2 regions of the Rummeliibacillus sp. GQ308 genome follow, and region 1 is predicted to be linked to the other one. Evidence: a T-box and tRNA genes for the amino acid it is inferred to sense, from the RefSeq annotation. Region 1 holds a T-box; the other holds one or more tRNA genes.
The links. A T-box is a leader RNA that pairs with one kind of tRNA and senses whether it is charged. The one in region 1 lies ahead of thrS (threonine--tRNA ligase), so its partner is inferred to be a tRNA-Thr.
Positions count from the first base shown of each region.

Region 2: it has a tRNA-Thr gene. The T-box ahead of thrS (threonine--tRNA ligase) is inferred to sense a tRNA for this amino acid. The anticodon was not compared.

Region 1 is NZ_JCAXDQ010000001.1:224,857-237,085, forward strand. Features, by position in the region: gene tagH (teichoic acids export ABC transporter ATP-binding subunit TagH) at 1-660, shown strand, start outside; gene AC6CHJ_RS01190 (glycosyltransferase) at 721-2,268, shown strand; gene AC6CHJ_RS01195 (glucosaminidase domain-containing protein) at 2,514-4,076, shown strand; gene AC6CHJ_RS01200 (glucosaminidase domain-containing protein) at 4,202-6,406, shown strand; gene AC6CHJ_RS01205 (tetratricopeptide repeat protein) at 6,488-6,973, opposite strand; gene AC6CHJ_RS01210 (nuclease-related domain-containing protein) at 7,188-8,138, opposite strand; gene thrS (threonine--tRNA ligase) at 8,573-10,486, opposite strand; T-box leader at 10,535-10,759, opposite strand; T-box leader at 10,816-11,039, opposite strand; gene AC6CHJ_RS01220 (LLM class flavin-dependent oxidoreductase) at 11,233-12,228, shown strand.
Region 2 is NZ_JCAXDQ010000001.1:475,144-487,372, forward strand. Features, by position in the region: gene AC6CHJ_RS02255 (immunoglobulin-like domain-containing protein) at 1-2,274, shown strand, start outside; tRNA gene AC6CHJ_RS02260 (tRNA-Thr) at 2,439-2,509, opposite strand; gene AC6CHJ_RS02265 (potassium channel family protein) at 2,640-3,026, opposite strand; gene AC6CHJ_RS02270 (O-methyltransferase) at 3,187-3,825, opposite strand; gene AC6CHJ_RS02275 (hypothetical protein) at 3,809-4,138, opposite strand; gene AC6CHJ_RS02280 (WecB/TagA/CpsF family glycosyltransferase) at 4,321-5,034, opposite strand; gene AC6CHJ_RS02285 (S1C family serine protease) at 5,355-6,836, shown strand; gene AC6CHJ_RS02290 (C40 family peptidase) at 6,917-7,651, opposite strand; gene AC6CHJ_RS02295 (C40 family peptidase) at 7,952-9,262, opposite strand; gene AC6CHJ_RS02300 (methyl-accepting chemotaxis protein) at 9,473-11,164, opposite strand; gene AC6CHJ_RS02305 (NAD-dependent malic enzyme) at 11,743-12,229, shown strand, end outside.

The DNA of each region.
Region 1 (12,229 bases):
GTCGAAAAAGGGGATGTCGTAGGCCTGGTAGGCATCAACGGCTCCGGCAAATCGACTCTATCTAATATTATCGGCGGTATCGTGCCGCCAACATCAGGCGAGGTGATCGTCGATGGAGAAGTCAATGTGATTGCTATCAATGCAGGTCTGAACAATCAATTGACAGGCATTGAGAATATCGAATTCAAGTGCTTGCTGATGGGCTATAGCAAAGAAAGAATCGCAAAAGTCTTGCCAGATATTATCGAGTTTTCAGAGCTTGGGGACTTTATCTACCAGCCAGTAAAAAAATACTCTAGCGGGATGAAATCAAAACTTGGCTTTGCCATAAGTGTAACCGCAGACCCTGATATATTGATCATTGATGAAGCACTGTCGGTGGGGGACCAAACCTTTGCTGACAAATCACTTGCCAAGATGAATGAATACAAAAAACGTGGGAAGACCATCTTTTTTGTCAGCCATAATCTTTCGCAGGTTCGAAGCTTCTGTACGAAGATTGCTTGGATTGAAGGCGGCCACTTACGAGAATTTGGACCGACTAATATTGTCATGAAAAACTACTCTGAATTCATTAAGAAATATCATAAACTTTCGCCTGCAGATCAAAAGGCTTTCCGCGATAAATTGGCCAATCGCCGCAAACAGAACAACAAGTAGTTTTTCACGGATCGAGGCTAAAACTCGGTCCGTGTTTCACCTTAAAAGGATGTGAACTCAATGAAAAGAACAGTATTTATGACAACATGGGGCATTAGCGATACGCTGGATGACACAACAAAGGAGTTATTACAGCGGGCATCCCTTTTTGCAAATGATGATTATCGCCCAGTCATTCTGACAATGGACTTCAAAATTAATTATGATGAGATTATAAAAAAGCTTTATGCTTCGGGCTGGCTTAAAAAAGAGGTTGAAGTGTTAAACGTCTTTGATTATTACAGACAAAAGTTCTCGTCTAAAGAAGTGTCCTCTGCTCAAAAAGCGCAATATGAACAAAATATCAAAAAATATGAGGGCGACTATTGGGTACAGGATGGGGATACATTTGCACGTTATTTCCAAAACGGCAGTTATTTCAAATATAAGCAATGGGATGAGGATGGCGTTCTGAAATTCATCGACTACTTCGATGAGAACCGCGTACGAATCCGAAGAGAAGAGTACAATCCGAAGGGCTACAAAATCCGCGAGACTTTGTTCCACCCAGCCAATAATAAAAAGAATCAAGAGCGCTTCTTTACACCAGATGGCTTTTGTTACTGCACCAATTGGTTCAATTATAAAACTGATAAGCAGCAAGCACTTTTCCTATATGATCCTGCTCATAAAAAAGCGGAGGACTTTTCGAATCGGAAAGACTTTCAAATTTACTGGCTTGAGGAGCTGTGCCGGACAGAAGTCGTGAAGCCTGTCATCATTGTAGACGGCGCGTTAACTGTCAATCGTGTTATTCAGCTTGATGATGATTTAGCTTATAAAATTTATAACATACACCAAAATCATTTTGAAGCGCCTTACACATTGGGCAGTGACTACAGTAAAACAACGAAGCCAATACTTGATATTATTTCTAAAGGTTATCCAATCGTTGTACCGACTTCACAGCAACAGCTGGACTTGCACAAAGAGATCGGCAACAGAGGCAATATCCATGTTATCTCACCAAGTGTTGAAATACCACGCGCTAAAAATGAAAGAAATTCGCTGCTTGTATCGATGATCGCAGATTTTACGAAAGAAAATCGTATTGGCCAAGCGATCGAAGCATTCATGGAGGTTGCGCGTGACATACCAGGCGCGAAGCTTGAAATTTATGGTGCGGGCGAAGAAGAAGACAATCTGAAGAAATTAATTAAAAAGCTTAAAGTCGCTCACGGTGTCAAACTAAAAGCACCTGTTCAAGATACTGATGCGGTCTACGCGAAATCAGCTGTCTCACTCGTTACGGCAGAAGCGAAAGGTTTTGTCCAAAGTATTCTCGAAGCATTCGCCAATAGTACACCTGTTGTAGCTTATGACACCAATTACGGACCAGCTCAACTCATCCAAAATGATGAAACCGGCTATCTTGTACAAGATGGTGATATGGAGGCATTAGCCGATCGTATCAAAATATTGCTTGATAATCCGGAAGACAGACAACGAATGGGCAACAATGCTCAGCAATTAGTGAAAGAACAATATACACCGCAAAGCTTCTATGAAAACTGGAAGAAACTAATTCAGAACACAATTGAAGAAGATAAACAGAAACCATTGCTTTAGGGCGATGGTTTTTTTAGTAGGTGCCATCATTTATTGCTAGTGTCGTGGGCTTTATAACCGCTCCTGGAAAATTTTCAACCGTTGCCATCAGATTTACAACCGTTCCCCGGAAATTTACTACCGAAATTGAATAATTTAAGTCTTTTTTCCTTCTTTAAGCAACAAAAGTCACTACTTACTGTTTAAAAAGCTTCCATTTTCGGTTACAATAGCCATATCTAAAACATTCACCGAAGGGAGTACTCATGAATCAAACTGCAAAAGGATTTTTTCTATTCCTAACATTTATCCTCGGCATCACCATCACTATGCAAGTACCCGCAGGTGCAAAAACTGCATACAAGACAACAAAAACTCAGGAAGTTGCTCGTATCAAAACGACGTCAGCCAAAATTTATAGCAATCCAACGAAGCTCAAAAGCTTCAAGCTAGCTACGAAGACACATACGAGTAAAACATATGAAGCCAACAGCAAAACAAAGATTGGCAAAACAACGTACTATCAGCTTTCCCAAGGCAACACTAAAGTTGGCTGGTTAGCGACAAAAGACATCACACGCCATAAACGCATCCTGCAAAGCACCAAGAAGACGACAGCATACATAGCAGGGACGCACAACTCCTATAACATGCCATGGGGTACAACGAAGAACAAAGTATCCTCACTCAGTAGCTCTCGTGCAAAAGAATTCAAAGCTACTCGCATTGAAAAGATTGGCAGCACTCTTTGGTACAAAGGTACATTGAACAAAAAAACTGTATGGGTTTCAACGAGTGCGCTCAAAACAAACCCATACACATCACTTAACCTTAGAAAACCATCAAACGTTACAGCGAAAGAAATGCAAAACTTCTTAATCAGTAAAGGGAAATTACCGAATAATGTATTGTACAAGCTAGCCCCGACTTTCGTTACGCTACAAAAAGAAGCGGGAATTAATGCGCAGTTTATGCTGGCACATGCTATTTTAGAAACAGGCTGGGGAAGTTCAACCATTTCCCAATATAAAAACAATTATTTTGGCTATCAAGCCTATGATACCTGTGCATTAACCTGCGCGAAATATTTCCCGTCGGGCAAGGCTGGACTTAGCGCATATGCCTATAAAATATATCGAGACTATCTAACAAGCTCTGGCGCGTATTACAACGGTCCGACACTGCTTGGTATGAACGTCCGGTATGCAACAGACCCGCAATGGAGCGATAAGATTGCCAATTTAATGGCTCAAATGAAAACGTATAGCAGCAGCTATTACAGTAAGACAACAGCTAGTAAAGTTGTTTTTAAAGAGCCAAAAGAATACGATAACGTTATTCCGGTAGGTAAACCACAGCCGGATCAATTCCTAACAATGCCGGAGGAGATTAAAGCGAAAGTGGATGTAACTGAAGGCGCTCAAATCTATAGCCTGCCATATGTTTACTCAGCACAATACGGCACATATAAAAAAGGACAGGCTATCACATTAAAGGCCTACCACACAGATGTCCGTGACTTCAAAAATACCAAAGGTAAAATGGTGCGCTGGTATCGCATTGATTACAGCGGCAAACAAGGCTGGCTCAGAAGTGACCAAATTGCGGTTGCGAATTTAGGTTTTACCAACAATCAGACAACACTTCAAAATGACAAGTACACACAAGTTGCCTCAGTTAATAAGAATACGTTGATCAAGCTTGTCAAAAAAGACAATAAATATGTCACAAAAACAGACAAGAAAAAAGTAAAATGGTATCAAATCTACAAACCAGGCTCTACGAAAAAATTATGGATTAAAAGCTCTAACCTGCAAATGTTCAACTAAAAAGTAACGAGGTTCCTTCTCTGGAACCTCGTTTTTATTTTGACACAATCTACTATCTATTAAATTCATAAAAATCATGATATAGTTAGTAAAAATCCATGATTTTACTAGAAAGGAAGTTTTATATGCCGATTCCTAAAACATTAGCTGCTTCGATGATTTCTGCAGCTATCCTTGCAACGACTGTTACAACGGCCATTCCTACTATTCAAGCGGATGCTAAAACGACTGTCAAAGCAAAAGTAAAACAAGGCAAAACAAGCCGACTTGGCAGAATTAAAACTGCGAAAGCCATCATCTATCCAACACCAACAGCTACAAAGGGGACAACAAGCGCTAAGCAGCTCCACCTGACGTTTTATATAAATAAGAAAGCCATTTACAAGGATACAGCGTACTTTTTAATAAGTAATTACAAAGATCCGAGCAAACCAACTGTTGGGTGGGTTAAATCGAAAGATATTACAACGAGAACTCATACGATTGCTAAAAATAGCACAACTAAACGTTATGTGAAAGGGAACGGCAAAGCGTATACAAGACCTTGGGGAGACGAGCGTAATGTTATGTTTACAACTCTCACCAAAGACAAAAATACACTGTTCCAACCCAAAACAACCGAAAAAGTTGGCAATGACGTATGGTACAGTGGCAAATTAAATGGCCAAACGGTCTGGCTTAAATACAATCAGGTCACTACAACAAAACCAACAACAAGTGTCCCAAAACCGGAAACACCAAAGCCAACCGAACCCCCTAAAACAGAAGAACCAACCAAACCGACTGAACCTACTAAACCAGTTGAGCCACCAAAGGAAGATCCTTCTTTTGAAACAACAGCTGTTGAAAAAATTGGTTCTTTAAAAAGTACGGCCAAAATCTATCAAGATCCAACTAAGTTAGTAGATGCCGAACTAGGAAGCAGCTATAGCAACGAAAACTTCTATGTTTATAAGAAAGCAATTATCAAAAGCAAAACCTACTACCAAATTAGCCGCGACTCAAAACCAATCGGCTGGGTAGAAGAAGGCCAATTGAATCTGAAAAATATCACATCATCAAGCACAACTAACCTGAAACTGTACCTAACAGGCTCCGGTGCAGCCTATAATATCTCTGATGGCGATACAAATAACGTTGTCCATAAGGATCTTGATGCCTACCGTGCGAAAGCTTTCACAGCTAAAAAGGTAGAGGTAGTAAACGGCAAAACATATTACCAAGGTTCGATCGGCGGTAAAACCGTTTGGATCAATCTTGAACAAGCAGGCAATAACTATATAGCAGAAAACCTGCGCAAAACATCTAACATCACGCAGAGTGAAATGCAAAATTACTTAATTAAGAAAAAAGGTACTGCAATCACTTCAGCCACTCTTTACAAAATGATTCCTGCTTTCTTGGAAATTCAAAAAGAGTACGGCATTAGTGCACAATTTATGTTCGCGCATGCAATCGTTGAGACAGGGTGGGGAAGCTCGCAAATCTCTCAATACAAAAACAACTTCTTTGGCTATCAAGCATATGATTCTGCGCCATTTACATGTGCGCTATACTTCCCTTCAGGAAAAGAAGGTCTTGCTTATTATGCAGAAAAAATTTATCAAAATTATTTAAGGGTTGGCGGCGTCTATAATAATGGTGTTAATGTGGCTGGCATGAATGTTCGATACGCGACAGATAAAAACTGGGGACGCACCATTACACGCATTATGGAAGAAATGAAGCCATACAACTCTAGCTACTATGCTGCGCAGCCAATCAGCACAATAGTACCGGCACCAGTGAATAAAACATACGATCATATTATTCCTGCCAATATGCCACAGCCAAGTATCTTTAAAACATTTGATAAAGGCATTAAGGCAACAACAATTGCAACGACGGAAGTTTATACAATGCCTTACCCATCTAAAACGCGTCTACTAGGCACGCTGGCAAAAGGCAAGAGCATTACACTGCTTGGCCATAATTCAGACGTCAAGGATATTAAAGAAAATGGAAAGTTCAAAGCACGCTGGTTCCGCATTCAATATACAGATGCCAATGGAAAAACTACGGACCAAGCATGGGTAAGCAGCGAAAGCCTCGATATCCAAAACCTAGCTGTTACGAACGGAGACGGCTGCAATGTCCGCGACAAACCAACAACAAAAGGCTCAAAAATTTTAACTAAACTAAATGACGAAACGTATTTCAAACTCGTCTTAGACAGCAAAAACAAACCAGTCACTGAAAAAGACGAAAGCAACACAACATGGTATCAGCTTTACATTCCAGGCACTACAACCAAAGCTTGGATTAGCTCTACTATTATTACGAAGTTTTAGAGAAAACTCCGCCTATGACAGGCGGAGTTTTTAATGTTTTAAAAAGCAAAAAGGATGGCGATTGCCATCCCATACTATCAATTAGTCCCAAATCCGATCTAATTGGCCAGCATATAATTCAATAGCTTTTTTGTAACTAAGAATTTCTTCATCATTAGTCGTCTGTATTAAACACTTTAATAATATCTCCATTGCCTGACTATGTTCATTTAAATTATATAGCGTCATGGAATAAAAAGTTTTGAGTACCTGACTAGTTGGGAAAGCTTCGATTCCCTGTAGAAAGACATCTTTGGATTTTTCATATTCTCCTATGGTTCTATAGGAGCTACCTAAGCCTATGTATGCTTCTTCTAAATCCTTTGAAGGTAATCCCAACTGAATAGCTTTTTCATAGTAAGGAATAGCATTCACTTCGTCACCTAAAAGGTCAAAACTCCAAGCACATTGATAGTTTAAGACAGCATCGTCAGGATAGTTCAATACAAGTTTTAAGAAAAGTTCATTAGATGCCTTATATTCTCCACTCTTTCTTAAATCTAATGCTTTGTTCAATTCTGTTTTCATCTGAACCTCCGAAATATTTGGCTTCATTATCTTGAAGTTTGAACATTTAAATTTTACTACCGTAGCCTGTGGGTTTACAACCGCTGCTATGGCTTTTACAGACGCTCCCATCTGATTTACCACCGCTCTTCACTAGTTAACTCACGAAATAGAGCAATTTAAGTCCTAAGATACTCTTAATTAGTGGTAGGATACCGAAGGCAAAGGAAGAAGATTATTGATAATCGGGTATGTAGCGGGCATCTTTAAACTTACCAATTTTCTGAAGCTTCATCTGACTTAATAGGCGGTAGGCTTGTCTCGAATTTGCCAAACCTAGAAATTGATAGCATTCCAAACTAGAAATAGAGGAATCAATCAAAGCAAAATAGTCATAGATAGCCTGCACATGAGCATCGCGGCTTGTGTGATGGCAATAGGTACAGTACCAATGCATATTTATTCTTCGCATGTACAATTTACGGCAGTTTGGACAAGCTACTCCGTTCAAAACGTCCTTTCTCGAAAGGTTATATCTCTTCAACAATGGATAAGGATTATAATCAGTATGCTGTTTCGATAAGGAATAGACGAGTTTTTCTAGCTGCCGGGGAGACAAAGGTTCTTTTTGTAACGGTAGATTTCGAACATATGGTTTAATATCGTTTTTTAAAAGAAGAGTAGTGGCTGATGAAGTTCGTTCAATGTAGCTTGATGAAAAGGGGAAGACCACCGCACCGTAGATGGGGAGATTGATATGGTTGTGTGAAAAGTAAACTTTGAGTTGGTGGATGTATTCTTCCAGTTGGGGTTCTGGACTAGGAAATGCATGTGATTCACCTGTTGATAAATGGCGCACCAATTGTCGAGGATTTTGTCTTAATTCTATCGTTCCTTTGATATTCTTTACCTCAAAAACAACTGCAAAATTTGCAGTTAACAGTAAAATATCTATTTGTATTTTAGATTCTAATACAAGAGATAAGTTATGAAATACATAATACTTTTCAGATGGATGCAACTGACCAAGCGTATCAACTATAATTTTCTCTCCTAAATCGCCAGCATCTATACTTCTCCATTGCCTCTCCAATTCCTGTTTCAAAGGATGAGTCGCAGATAACCGATCACTCAGTTTTCGCAAGGCATCTAAATAATGGGTGGGTGCAAAAGGTTTAATCAACATAAAAATCACTCCCAAACTCAATTGTTTAAACGAGTATATAATAAGAAGAAATATGTGTAAAATGGCCGCAAATGCTACAACCATCAAATAAACATACAAAATAGAAAAGCATACTTAAAAAATATAGATAATGTTGATTATCGGCTAACTATTGTAGTTGAAAATTTTTTATGCAAAATATCTTCAGAGAGTTATTTAAAAGGAGAGGAAGAAAAGTAATTGAAATTGATGCTTACTATCGTTCTCTGATGATTTACAACCGCTACGAACACTTTTACTACCGTTCATACCAATTTTACAACCGCTCTCAGGTAGTTTACTCCCAAAAAAGAACAATTTAAGTCCTGAAGATACCTTCCATTCGCGGTAATATCCAATTATCATCCCGATTAAACACAAGGGGAGGACCAATATAAGGTTCTCCCTTGTTTATTTTAAATGCTGCGGTCATTTATTTGCTTTACAATATTTTCTTTAAAATCCTTAAATGGTATACTGATTGATTGTTTTTCTCCGTGCTTCCGAACATTTACTGCGTTTTCTTTTAACTCTTCATCACCAAGCACAATAATATAAGGGATCTTTTGCATATGTGCTCTTCTTATTTTATAGCCTAATTTTTCTTCGTCATCGTCAATTTTAACTCGTACCCCTAATTGTCTCAGCTGAGATTGGATTTTGAAGCAATAATCTAGGTGAACCTGAGAGACGGGAACAATTTGTACCTGTGTAGGAGCGAGCCAAACAGGGAAGGCTCCTGCAAAATGTTCAATTAAAATGCCTAAGAAACGATCGATGGAACCGAATACTGCGCGATGAATGACCACCGGACGAGCTTTTTCATTTTGTTTGTCTATATATGTTAAATCAAACTTCTCTGGTAGCTGGAAGTCGAGTTGCACTGTAGCGCATTGATGGCTGCGTTGAATGGCATCTTTTATGTGAATATCAATTTTGGGGCCATAAAAGGCACCATCGCCCTCATTGATTTTGTAAGGATACCCCAAGTTATTTAGTACGTTTTCTAAAGCTGTTTCAGCCCGATTCCACAGTTCCTCGCTGCCCATTGAATCCTCTGGGCGTGTCGATAATTCAATTTCATATTCAAATCCGAATACTTTATACACATGGTCGATGATTTTTAACGCAAGAGTAATTTCATCTTCAATCTGTTCTGGTGTAACGAAAATATGAGCATCATCCTGGCAAAATGATCTGACGCGTAATAAACCATTTAAGGCACCGCTGAATTCATGTCGATGAACTTGCCCGAATTCCGCCATGCGAATAGGCAAATCACGATAGGAATGTCGTTCATTTTTAAAGATGAGCATATGTCCAGGACAGTTCATCGGTTTTAAGGCAAAGTTTTGTTCATCAACCTGAGTAAAGTACATATTTTCTTTGTAGTGATCCCAGTGACCGGATTGCTCCCACAATCTCTGATTCATCATGAGTGGAGTTCGCACCTCTTTATAATCATACTTAGCCTGTAAATTTCGTAAAAAGGACTCGAGCTCATTCCGTATAATCTGGCCATTTGCCAGATAAAATGGCATGCCGGGTGCTTCCTCTGAGAACATGAATAACTCAAGTTCTTTTCCAAGTTTACGGTGATTTCGCTTTTCCGCTTCCTCTAGAAAGACAAAATAGTCACGTAGCTCATCCTTTGTTGCAAAAGCGACACCATAAATGCGTTGAAGCATTTTATTATTACTATCGCCTCGCCAATATGCCCCAGACACTTTTGTTAGTTTAAAATTCTGGACCTTACCTGTAGAAGGTATATGAGGACCCCGGCATAAATCATAAAAGTCACCCTGTTCATAAACAGTAACTGTTTCATCCTGTGGAATGTCTTCTAACAACTCAAGCTTTAATGGATCATGCGCAAATAATTGTTTAGCTTTCTCGCGTGAAACTTCCTTTCGATTCATCTCCAAGTTCTCATTAATGATTTGTTTCATAACCTTTTCTATTTGAGGTAAATCACTTGGAGTGATAGGGGAATCCAGCTCCACATCGTAATAAAAACCATCTTCAATGACAGGGCCAACTCCAAAATGAATAGAAGGATATATACGTTTTAATGCGTGTGCCAATAAGTGGGCTGTTGAATGGCGAACCACTGCTATTCCTTCTTTTGAAGCTGCATCGTATAAGGAAATCTGTACATCTTCTGTAACTGGACGTGCTACATCTGTAGGTATCCCATTTACATAACCGACAATTGTCTTTTTAGAAAGACTTGGGCTAATGGAGTGGGCAATATCTGTTAGTGTTACGCCTCGATCGTATTGCTGTTTTTTGCCATCTGGAAACTGAATTTTTATAAATTGATCATTCATCATGTTAAACACTCCTTTTTTATAATAAAAAAACACACGCATCCCTAAACAAGGGACGAGTGTGTTGTTAACCCGTGGTTCCACCCAACTTTCCATACGCTAAAGAATAGCCTATGGCTCTGGTGCTGTAACGTAGCATAGACGGTATTGGATACTACATTCCCCAATACAGCTTAAAGGTGGTAAATTATTTTCCTAAGCTAGGAAGATTTCAGCAAAACTTCCCTCTCTGTAAACCGTAAAAATAATTCATGTCCTCATCATCGCTTTTAATTTTTATCTCAATCAATGGAATCCTGTTAAATACAAAAAAACGCACGCATCCCTAATAAAGGGACGAGTACGTTTTAACCCGTGGTTCCACCCAACTTCCCATAAGTTAGAAAACAACTTATGGCTTTGGTGCTGTAACGTAGCATAGACGGTACCGGATACTAGATTCCCCGATACAGCTCAAAGGTGGTAAATTACTCTCCTGCGTTAGGAAGATTTCAGCAAAACTTCCCTCTCTGTAAACCGTAAAAGCAATTCATGTCCTTATCAGCGCTTCTTCATCAAGAATTAAATTATTATATATATTATGATAATTATTACTATTTAGCAACACCTATTTTAATTATGAACAATTTATTGTCTTAACTTCCTCACCAATCCAATCATTTTACATCCCCTTAAACTTCCGCTAGCATTATGACGTATAAATATCACATTTACACAGATAGATGAAAAAGGGAAGGATGAGTAATATGAGACTCTCTATTCTAGATCAAGCGCCGATACCAAAAGGGGCTAAACCGGCACAGGCTTTAAAAAACAGCGAAACATTGGCGATTCTTGGTGAAGAGCTAGGCTATCACCGTATGTGGATGGCGGAGCATCATAACGGGCAATCGCTTGCAAGCTCTGCGCCTGAAGTAACAGCGGCTCACTTGGCTGCTAAAACAAACCGTATTCGTATCGGCACAGGCGGCATCATGATGATGCATTACTCACCATTAAAAGTAGCGGAAGTGTTCAAAACATTAAGCGCACTGTCACCTGGCCGCATCGACTTTGGCGTTGGACGCGCACCAGGCGGAGATACTTATGCTATTTATGCGATGGCAAAAGGTAAACGACCTGAGATGACGGATCAATATAAAGAAATTGAAACAACACTTAAGTTGATGAACGATCAAAAACCAGGCATCTCTGTCTATGATTCAGTCGTGGCGACACCAGCGCGCGTAGAACTTCCTGAAGCATGGTTATTAGGCTCGACTGGTAATAGTGCCGTACGAGCAGGTCGCATGGGAATGGGTTACTCCTTTGCTCAATTCTTCAATGGTGGAATGACGAGAGAAATCTTCGACACATATCGCGCTAATTTCGAGCCTTCATACTTTATGGAAACACCAGAAATTCTGGTGACATATGCGACAACTGTAGCAGAAACAAAAGAAGAAGCAGAATTCTTAGCAATGCCGATTGATATTTCTAGACTACAGCTGATGCAAGGCAACTTAATCCAAACCTTGTCACCAGAAGAAGCAAAAGACTATCCATTAACTGAAATGGACAAAATGATGATTGAAGAAAATCGCAAATTGCATCTAGTCGGAACACCGAAGGAAGTAGGCGATATTATTCGTCGAGATCAAGAGCAATATGGCTTTGACGAAGCGATGTTCAATTGCAACCAATTCAGCATCGAAAGTCGAAAACAAAGCTACACACTATTAGCAAAAGAATTATTGGATTAAA
Region 2 (12,229 bases), 250 kb from region 1:
CTTGTAAAAGCAAAGGCAAATGGTAAGTATTACAATAATGGCATTTTAGCAAACGGCGACTTTAAAATTGATGGTAAGGTTGTCACTATAAAAAAGGGTGTAAAAATTAAGCTGGAATTACAATCAGTAACTGTAATTAATTCAAAGCAAATTTCTGTGAAATTTGAAGACTCTAATGAATTAGTAACTATCACTCTTGAAAAAGAACTAACTGTTGGCGAAAACGTAATAACTTTCTCTTATAAAGGAGAAGAATACAAAACTACCGTAAAATACGATGCGCCTGATACAGAAGCTCCAAAATTATCAATTAATGGAGAGGCTACGATCACTGTTGAAAATGGTGCTGACTTCACCCTTCCAACAGTAACTGCAACAGATAATAAGGATAAAGAAGTAGAAGTGAAATCTACTATTACAAATGCTGAAGGAAAAGAACTTGATAAGATTGATACTACTGTTTCAGGAACTTATACAGTAACTTTCAGTGCTGAAGACGCTGCAGGTAACAAAGCTGAAAAAGTTGTTGTGACTGTTGTAGTTAAAGCAACAGAAGTAAAGGTCGAGGATGTAAAAGCAGTTACAGATGAAACAACAAAAACAACAGCAGTAACTGCATCAGCTAAAAATCTTGATGTGCTAAATGTAACGGAGAATGAAAAAGCAACAGCAACTGTTTCTGTATTTGCTAACGGAGATACTTCTGCACAAGCTACAGCAGTGAAAGAAAACGTTGCAATCGATACAGATGGTAAAATTTCTACAACTTTTAGTAACCTTCAAGATGGAGATTACACTGTACGTGTTACTGTTGGAGAAGTATCTGCGGACGCTAATTTTACTGTAGACTTTGCAAAGGCAGACGCTGCAGTTAAAGCAGTTAATGAGGCTACAAACCAAGTGGAATTATTGAAAGCTCTTCAAGATGAATATTTCAAGAACATTAATGCTGATTTAATCGAGACTTATGCTGCAAAGCTTGGCACTAATAATAAAACTGTTTCTGAAATCCAAAAAACAATTAATGAAATCAACACTGTCACTGCTGTCAACACAGCAGAAAACCAAGTGACACTTCTTAAAGCATTAAAAGATGGTGAAGAGCTCGGTGTATTTACAAATGTACGCGATGAATATATCGAAACTTACGCAGCAGAATTAGGAGCTAACCATGAAGCTAAGACGAATGCTAAAGCAATTCAAGAAGTAATCGATAGTGTTACTAATGAAATTGTGAGTAAAGTAGAATCTAAGGTAGCAGCTGCAGAACAAGCTCCTACTAATGAACAAGCGATCACCGAAGCTGAACAAGCAATCACTACAGTACCGGCAGACCTTGTTTATCAAGATGGAGATAAAAAAGGGAAAAATATCAAAGAAGACTTTGGCAATCGTCTAGATGAAGTGAAAGTAGTGAAAAGTGTACTTACAGCTAACGGTGTGAGCCAAGTACGTCTACTTGAATCTTTGAAAGAAAATGGATTTAAAAATGTCAGCACAGATTTGATTGCAAAATACAGCAGTGAAATTGACGGAAATGTAATAACAGTTAAAGCAATTCAAGATAATATTGACAAAGTAAATGCTGAAGATGCTAAAAATGTATTTAACTTAGCTCAAGCTAACAAACTAGAAAATCTAGATGCAGTTACAGATGATTTAGTATTACCATCAGAAGGAACAAACGGTACTAAGATTACTTGGACTACTAACAACAAAGATATAATTTCTGAAATTGGTAAAATCACTCGTCCTTCTGCTTTGGCTGGAGACAAAACAGTAACATTGACTGCAACCTTTAACGGTGTTCAAAGTATCACAAAAGAATTTAATGTTACGGTTAAAGCTGTAGATGCAACTAATTCAAAATATGCATTTGGTTTTGAAGTCCCTGCAAACTTGGTGGCAAATGAAGATAACCAAGTGAAAGTTAACTTTAAAGCTATCGAAAATTTAGGCAAAGGCTATGAGAACGCTCAATTTAATTTTGTAGTTAGTGGTCCTGAAGATGCAACAGCAACTTTCAAAGCTACTGACAGCTTGAATAACGTTTTAGAACAAGCTCTTAAAGCAGATGGAAAAGAAACTGGAAAATGGGGACCTGATAGTGGATTTGCTGTCTCTGCTGATTATGATCAAACAACAGAAATGACTGTTAATTTTTCTAAAGCAGGTGAGTACACAATTAAATTCTCATTAATTGATGTTACTACTGGAAAAGTAATTGATAATATTAATGATTCTAAAACTTTAACAGTTTCAGAATCTAGATAGACAAGTAACCTTCTACTCTTTGAATAGTAAAGGTTTAAGAATTACAATAATAAGCTCCTAATCTTATAGTAGATTAGGAGCTTAATGCTTTTTAATACTGTAACAATCAAATCCCTTCTACTTAAAGGTAGAGGGGATTTATGTTAGTTGTCGGTTTTTTAATATGCCGACTAAGAGAATCGAACTCTTATCAGTGGATTACGAGACCACCGTTCTGCCATTAAACTAAGTCGGCAATAATTATTTACACCAGTAGTATAGCACTTATTTCTTCATAATTCAGATTTCACGATTTAGGTGAAATTTAAAAAAGTTCCAATAGATCGTAACGTTTCTTCTCATAATGCAGGTGAGAAGAGCTGGAATTATTTCTCTTCCTCTTGTCCCTCGCGCTTCCATTTACCACTTTTAAAGGTTTTCTTAAAATCATCATCATTATTGATGGTCGATTTGGCCAAAAGTATGAGTGTTAGGAGCATTGTGCCTGTTCCAACGATAAGATAGAACATAGTGAATACTTTTCCTATCGCTGTTTCAGGGGAAAGGTTGGTATCGATGCCGGTTGGAATAATGCTCACAACGCAGAAATAGATGGCGTCTAGTACGGCCCAGCCTTCTTTTTGTGTATAAAATAACACGCCTGACAGAATGATGAAAAATAGGGTAGTAATAAGCGATAAAAATAAAGGGTGTTTTGATGATTTATACAAAGCTTCTAGCAGTCGTTTTAGTGTTAGGATAAATGAAATCAAAGTGAGATAATTCCTCCTCGTTATTATTCATTGGATACAGTATCATGCAAGGGAAAATATTTCTAGGTTGAGGGGTGGGGGAGTCGGATAAGCAGGATTAAAAATTGAAAAACTGCTCACAAAGCATATAGCATTTGCTAGCAGTCAGCATTTTGTATAACTATTTTATCACGCGTGAAACCGTCATTCCGTCGCCGATCGGTATTAATACAGATTGCAACTGAGAGTGTTCTGAGACTGTTTGATTGTACTCTTTCATAAACTCGCTATATCGTTTAGGCTGTGCGTTTGGATCAGCAACACTACCGCCAGCTAAGACATTGTCTGTGACAATGATAGCACCATCTTTGGCGAGTTCGATACAAGCGTTTAAATAGTTAATGTAATTTAGTTTGTCTGCATCTATAAAGAAAAAGTCATATTGTTTATTATTTTCTTTTAGAATTTGGAGGCTTTCTAGTGCTGGACCAGTCAAGTAGGTAACTTGATTACCAAAGCCTGCTTTGGTTAAGTTTTGATGAGCGAGGGCAGCATAGTTCTCCTCTAATTCGAGTGATGTTAAATAACCTTCACTGCCAAATCCTCTGGCCAAGCATATGCCACTATAGCCGCCAAGTGCTCCAATTTCTAGTACCTCTTTAGCTTGTGATAAAGATACCAGCATAGTAAGAAGCTTACCAGATCCAGGTGATACGGAGATAGAACGCATTCCGTTTTCTTCAATCGATGTCAGCACGTCCTCTAAACCTGTATCTGTTGGAGCGAAGAGGCTATCGATGTATTCATTGATTAGTTTCATCTGCAGGATCTCCTATCGTTTCTGAGGCTTCTATAGAAGGATTTTCAGTTGTTACCATTTCATCACTTTCTTCTAAATCAAATAGCTGTATAAATTCGTTGATAACCATGTCGAGTGCCTTTAACTCGCCGATTAAGATTGGCTTAATAGTTTCAAATTCGGGTTCGTCTAGTTGCTGTTTGATAGTCATACGTTTTAGCTGAAGTATCTCTAAAAACGCTATTGCTCTGCCGCGCCTAAATGTTTTAGGACCCTTTGTATGATGGCCGCCATGATGCCGATGTCGGCCGCCTCTTTCCTCATTTGGTCTCATATCGCACCTCTTTCTGTATACAATTGTATACAATCGGAATATAAAATTATTGTATACAATTGTATACAACAAATCAATATAAATTATAAGAGCGAATTTTTATTAAAAAATTGCTATTGGATTTTTGAATGGAAATTGGGAATATAAAAAAGCCGATTCAATTTAATAGAATCGGCAAATTGTTATTTTGATTGCAACACCTTAAGCAGAAAAAGAGGTATTTTCATCATACGTTTTATACGGGTGGGTTGTGTGATTAGGCGATAGAACCATTCAAGATTAAGCTTGATAAAGAGTTGTGGCGCACGGCGAACATTGCCTGATAACACGTCCAAACTGCCGCCTACGCCCATCATGACACAGTGCTCGAATTGATGGCGGTGACTAGCTATCCATTCTTCTTGTTTGGGAGCTCCCGTAGCAATAAAAATAAAATCAGGCTTTAAGGACGCTGCCTGAGTGGCTACTGCGTCACTGTCACCATAGCCATCAGCAGTCCCTACAATATTAATATGAGGGTAGAGGGCGATTGCCTTTTTAGCCGCTGCTTCTGCTACACCAGGCTTGCCGCCATAAAAGAAGAATCGATTTTTATTAACATCAGCATTTTTCATAAATGCGTGTACTAATTCATAGCCTGGTATCCGTTCGCGCAAAGGAGTACCTAATATTTTAGAACCGATGACAACGCCTATACCGTCTGCGACTACATAGGTCGATCGCTGTACGTATTGTTCATATTGTGCATTTTCTTTTGTTAGCATAACAATTTCGGGATTCGCTGTTACGATTGAAATGGGTTCCTTGTTGCTGGTTGCCAAGGTCAAAACATGGCTTACAAACTCTTTTTTGGTAGTATCTACAAAAGGAATGCCCAATATATTTATCTTTTTCATTCAACTTACCTTCCATAACACTTTTTCCCTCATTATATACTACGGAATGGAATCTTTAAATAAACCGAGTAGACATTATAAAGGAGACCTATGGAAAAGAAAGTGAGGAGTGCATATAGTGCTGAAAATAGGGTAAAACAAATAAGTAGAAATACCTTCGAAAAAAATCTATTTTCTCATTCTATTCTCTGGAATTTATGCTATGATAATCTTTGTGAAATTGAATCTAGAAAGCCGAATTGATAAAATTTTGAAACTTTCATATAGGCTCATTCGTCTATAGTATTGACAATTAAATAATGATAGGAAGTGGATGTGTGATGACTAAAAATCGACGGTATCAGCCAAAGAAAGCATCCATCAAAAGAATAGCTGTATCCATTGTTTTAATGGCAGCCATTATCTTGGGTGCGTTTATGCTCCTAACCAAAAATGAAAAGTCAGCAAATGAAAATGAACATATTAAAGTAGAAAAAATCAATAAGCCTAAAAAGGAAGAGACAAAAAAGAAAGAAGAACCGAAAAAGGAACAAGAGGATAAGGTGACAGCTAGCCGTCAAGAGGGCAGTGTGACTAATGATATTCCTGCAACTGGCCAACCAACGACGACCAAAGAAGAAACAAATGTTGTTATGCCTAAAAATGATACCTCTGCAATTATTGCAAACGCTAAAACGCAAGTCTATACGATCGTGACAGATTTGCAGCAAGGCTCTGGATTCCTATTTAACAAAAAAGGAGACATTATCACGAATGCCCATGTCGCGAAAGATGCTTCTTATGTTTTAGTTTCAAATGAGCATGGCCAAGAGTTTCAAGGTCAGGTCATTGGAATTTCAAAAAAGACAGACGTTGCACTTATACGTGTACCAGAACTCGAAGGGAAAGATCCGCTCGTTTTAGATACAGCACCAGCAAGACTTAACACGCCTGTTATTGCAATTGGTAGCCCGAATAATAAGGGCGGCACTTCAACTGAAGGAAAAATCACAAACATTGGCGCAGAGTTTACGGATGAATACACATATAGCGGTCTATATGAAATGACAGCTCGTTTGCATCCCGGTTCTAGCGGTGGCCCGCTGATTAATGCAGAAACAGGTAACGTAATTGGTATTAATTCGATTATTTTAACAGATCAACCTGAAATAGGTTACGCTATACCAATTAAACAAATAATGAATTTAATTACAGGATGGTCAAACAAAGATGTAGAGATCGATATTGATAACGATCAAGATTTTGATAATGATCACAGAGATGAAGCATATCTAGGGAAAGACTTGATAAAAGATTATATCGATAGCTTCTATGATCTTGTACCACTTGCTATTAAAGACCCAGTTAAAAGACCTTCATATGAGTCCTATATCCTACCAGGAAGTACAGCGCAAAATGCTGCATCTAAGATGCTAGAAACATACACAGCTGATGGCAGAAAGTATAAAGATTTAAAACATTCAATCGGCAATATTCAAATCACAGACGATTATGCGACTGCCGAAGTTGACTCTACATTCACTTATGTAGATAAAAATAAGCAAGAGCATCAATTAAAAGAAAAAATAATCTATAAAATTGTTATCGACGACTATGCGGATTATCAATTTAAAGAAATTACGATCAACAGTACTCAAGACGATGGAGCCTCTGCAGAAGAATTGGAGACAACAGAGCAAGATACTGATGATGAAGAAACACCAGCAGTTCAAACGAAAAGTGTTAAGGAAAACAAATCAGTTGTAGAACCAAAGTCAACTGAACCTGCAAGTGAAGAAGAAACTTATCAAACTGCATCCTAATGAAAAAGCTCAGCTACGTTAGCTGAGCTTTTTTAACGTACGATATATTTGTTCTAACGGGCACTACTTATAACATTCAGTTAGCGAATGCTACCGTAGCTATGAATGTAATTTTTCCAATAAGTGCTCATTGTTTGGTATTGTACATGGCTGCCTGCTGCATGAACAATCATGCCATTGCCTGCATAAATTGCCACATGTGTAATAGCACCGCCACCTACATTAAAGAATACTAAATCTCCTGGTTGTGGATTGCTTGTATATGGTAGGGCAGCACGTTGCTGACGACTTGTACGTGGTAAAGTAATACCATGTTTGCTTAAAACGTAGCGTGTAAAACCACTGCAGTCAAAACCAGATGGAGTGGTTCCACCATAAACATAAGGAACACCCAAGTAGTTTTTAGCTGTATTTACAATATCACTTTGATTTGTACTAGAAGAAGTTGTTTTAACGCCAGCGCCAGCTTTTAAGTAAGCTGCAGACATCCAGCCTGTTTTGCCTTGTGCACTAACTTTTAACCATGTTCTACCTGACACTACTTTTTTGTAGCTTGCATTTACAGTTTTATTTTTTTTGAAGTAACCTAACTTTCCAGCAGTTAGAGAAGGTGACTTACGTAATGTTAAGGAATTTGCAGTAACATGGTATTTGCCGCTGATTTTAACAGCTTGTGAGCTTGAAACCATTGTAATAGATGTATGTTCTGTAGTAGTTGCTGTATCATGTTGTTCTGCTGCTTTTACTTGGCCAAATCCAATTGTTAATGCTAATGCGCCTGATGCGATAGCCGTTAAGAAAGTTCTCTTTTTCATGAAAGGTCCTCCAACTATTCTAGTAAGTTTTTTTATATTTCGTAGTTATTTAAGTTCAATCATTATAGTTCAAATGTTATGTTTTGTTTCGTTTTTTACAAGTATAACTTTATAAAAAATCTGATAAATTAACAATGCTATTTCGTTTACAGTTATATTACAGTCTTGTAACAAAAATAGAGCATAATGATTACACTTCGACAAAAACGTTGATATATCAGGCTTTCTCAATGTAAAAAAACCTTATCCAAAAATATTAGATAAGGTTTAAAAGTTAGTAATATAGGGAAAATTTATAACTTATAAATCATAAAATCGTTTATAGCTATCAAAGTGGCTCTTCCAATAAGATTCATTTACCGAAGATACCTGTACATAATCACCGCCGGCATGGACGAATTGGCCATTCCCAATATAGATCCCTAAATGCGAGATACCAGTCTTGTACGTATTTTTAAAGAATACTAGATCGCCAGGTTTCGGACTGGAAACATAGTAAGAGCGTGCCTCATAGCTAGCAGCGCTTGTGCGGCTGATGTTTTTATAGCCAGCTTGTTTAAATACATAGTAAATAAAACCGCTGCAATCAAAGCCGCTTGGCGAAGAACCACCCCATACATAAGGTGTTCCTTTCATAGAAAGCCCAATATTAATAGCATTTTTTAATACAGTAGATGACGCTTGTCCAGGTGTTGGATTAGACACACCTGTTGTATTCTCTTTATCTTGTTGGACTGTTGTTCCGCTATTTTTTACTGCGAGGACTTGTCCAACGCGAATCATATCTGAAGTTAATCCATTCCAAGATTTTAGCTGTGTGATTGTTATACCAAATTTGTGAGCTATTACCGAAAGCGTATCACCTGACACCACAGTATATTTTTTTGCGTTTGAAGGTGCTGCTGGAGTCTTACTAGGTGTCGCTGGTTTCGTGTTATTGCTTGCTGGTTTTGTTGAAGACCCATTAATTTTTAACTTTTGACCAACATAAATAACATGGTTTTTTATGTTATTATTTTTTTCGATTGACGCAATGGATACGTTAAAAGCTGCAGCAATCTTTCCTACATAATCACCTGATTTGACAGTGTAGGTCGTTGCTTTTTTGCTTGTCGTTGGTTTTGGAGAATTATTCTTGTTAGAAGAAACATGAGTGACTGTAGTACTTGAGCCAGGTATCTTCAATGTTTGGCCAGCAAAAATAAGGTCATTTTTTAGGCCATTAGCTTTCATTAAGGCTGATAATGTAATACCATGATTGGCTGCAATTTTTGCGATATAATCTCCTGGTTTTACTTTGTACGTACCAGACTTTTTCGTAACAGTTGTACTTTTACTTGTTGTACTTTTTTTCGGAGCAGAGGTTTTCTTGCTCGCACTGTTGCTCGTTGAGCCTGAGGTTTTTAAGGTTTGTCCTACATAAATAAGATCTGAAGTCAGATGGTTCAGTTTTTTAAGTTTGGTGATTGTCGTATTTTTCTTTTTTGCTATGACATATAGTGAATCACCACTTTTTACCTTGTATGTATTAGTACTTGCTTTCGCATCTTGGTCATGTATTACAAAAGTGGTAGCACATACAGCTAGAGCAGAAACGATTGCTTTTTTCATATAGGTCACTCCTTTTGGGTTGGATCTTATGAGTATATTTTATTAACTGTATTGTAGAGAAAAATGGGATTTAATACAATCAACTGACGAAAAAAGGGAGTTTTGATAGATAGATTGAAATATTTTTAAAATATATGTAGGAGTGGTAACTACTAAAGGACCATTAAATAAGTAGGTGAAAATAAAAAAAGCGCAATTTGCGCTTTTTCTTTACACTTGAAAGACTTGTATCTGTTTGTTTAATGTTTCTGCTAACTGGCTCAACTCTTCTGCTGAGGCTGTAATTTCTTCAACAATTGCATATTGCTCCTCACTCAGGTTAGCAATCTCTTGAGTTTTTGAATTTGTTTCTTGTGAAATAGCATTTACATTTTCAAGGGAAGCTGCAGTTTCCTGAGAGGCTGCTGCCATTTCTTCGGTAATAGTCGATACTTCTTTTATTTCATTAGAAAGATTAATAGACATTGTATAAATCTCCTGGAATGCTTTACCTGTTGTTTGAATACTGTTGAAACCATCATCAGCCTTTAAATTGACTTGTTCCATTTGCTGTACTGTTTTATGCATATACTTTTCGATATTTTCGGTTGTTTCACGTATTTCATTCGCTGAACGTGCCGATTCCTCTGCAAGCTTTCGAACTTCCCCGGCCACTACCGCAAAACCTTTACCATGCTCCCCGGCACGAGCCGCTTCTATTGCTGCGTTAAGTGCTAACAGATTCGTCTGCTCCGAAATTTCAGTAATCGTAGAAAGCATGCTGTTAATTCTCTTTGAACTATTCGCGAGCTCTAATAAAGAAGTTTGGGTTTCTGCCACTTCTGCTTTGATCTCTTTTATTTGTTTGACCGTATTCTTTAGATGCTTTCCGCCAAATACCGTTTTGTCTGATGAGTTTGCAGCTGATTTAGCAGCGGAAGCAGCTGATTCGGCTACAGCGCTAATTTGGCTAGCAACAACATTCACTGAATTTGTTCCATTTGTTAAGTAGTCAGTTTGCATCGCAGAATCAAGTGCAAGCTGATCAATTTTTTGGCTTACAATTTTAGTTGTATTATTGGTTTGCTCAGTACTCGCGTACAATTCTTCGGAAGAAGCTGCTAGATGTTCACTCGTTTGAGTTAATGTATGGATCATGTCTCTTAAATTTTGATACATGCCATTAAATGCTTCCGAAAGTTCATCAATTTCATCTTCTTGTCCATGGTGAATTGGTTCAATTGTTAAATTGCCATTCGCTACTTCTAAAACAAAATTCTTTAGTGAGTATATAGGTTTCATTTTATGAGAAAAATAAGATAGAACTACTGCAATATAAATCATAAATAGCGCTAGAAGGCCCGCCATTGTGATAATGCTCACTTTTACCTGCGTTTTAGCTTTTGCTACTTGTTTTGCTGTTAATTTTTTTAATGATTTGTCAAAAGAATCAATAGAGCTGCTGATATTATCTTTTAATAAACTATATTCAGTTCCATAAAGTATATCTTTTGCCTGGACGAATTCCTCGGATTTTGCTAATGAGATTGCTTTTTCTTCTAGTGGTTTAAGTTGTTCTGATTGTGTAATCGCATATTCGGCAAGAGCAATAATATCTTCTGGAAGTTGATTGCTCTTTAATTTTTTTAAAGTCTCATCAGCGTTTAGTGAGGATTGGACCTCACGCTCATAAGCTTGTAAGAAACGGCTAGAGCCAGATTCTGCGTATGTACGAATATTAGAAGACTTTGTTTCAGTATTCTTCATCAATGAAAGAGCAATTGAACTATCTTCTCGGTTAATTCTTTCAATTTTGTTTTGATTGGATATACTTTTTGCCAGATAGCCTAAACTTAATCCGTTTAGAATAACTAAAATAGCTGTAATTATGATTGTCAGACGAATCATCTTTTTAATGCTCATTACCACACCTCATATTTTCACAATGGATTTTGTAACTTTTGACTGAATTTACTTATACTTTTACTAGTATAAATGTAACTGCCTCATCTGAAAATAGGCATGTTTGCATTTTCGACAAATTTTTCATAATTTAGTGCAAAAATAAGATGATTACTTTAAAATAAAATAGAATTACTGTGTAAAAGAGAAGATTTAGTAATCAATACAAGGGGAATAAATAAAAATAAAGGTTATTCCTCGGGAAATAAGTCGGATTAAATAGTAAAAGAACCGCTAAGGGGGAAGCGGTTCTCTTGGGGGAAGGTTTTTTCACATGAATTTATATTTCAAATCGAAATATGCTATGGGAGTTGGATGATTATATTTCCAGTATAACTAAGTACTACAACTTCTATACACTTAATTTCTAATTGAATTAATTTTTCTTTTAGCATAATGAAAGAACCTCTATTTCGTTTATTTTGAACAGAAATCTTGTAAGTTTATAGGGAGTATATTTACCTTTAAAGACGAAAGGGGTAGAATGTATTTCTAATCGTCACAAAATAGTCATAATAGTGTAAGGTGGAGGAAAATATATGGCAATACAAAATATTATACGTAGTCTAATAGTAGAAACACCATCAAAACCAGGGAATTTCGCTAAAGTTGCAAAAGCGATCGGCGACCAAGGTGGCGATATCGGCGATATTAAGACGCTAAAGATTGGCACGTTGTCTACAATTCGTGATGTTTCTTGTACATGCGACAGTGTAGAACAATTGGATGCCATTGTGGGTGCGTTAAATGGTTTAGAAGATATTACTGTCCGCGCTGTTTCCGACGATGTAATGAAGGCTCATGAAGGTGGAAAAATACATATGTCCAGGAAGATTGATGTTCGTTCACTTAGTGATCTTCGACGTATTTATACACCTGGCGTGGCAAGTGTCTGCCAAGAAATTGAGCGTTCACCTGAGAAAGCAAATTACTTTACAAGCATTGGTAATACAGTAGCGATTGTCACAGATGGTACTGCTATTTTAGGGCTTGGTAATATAGGATCTGTAGCTGGGATGCCTGTCA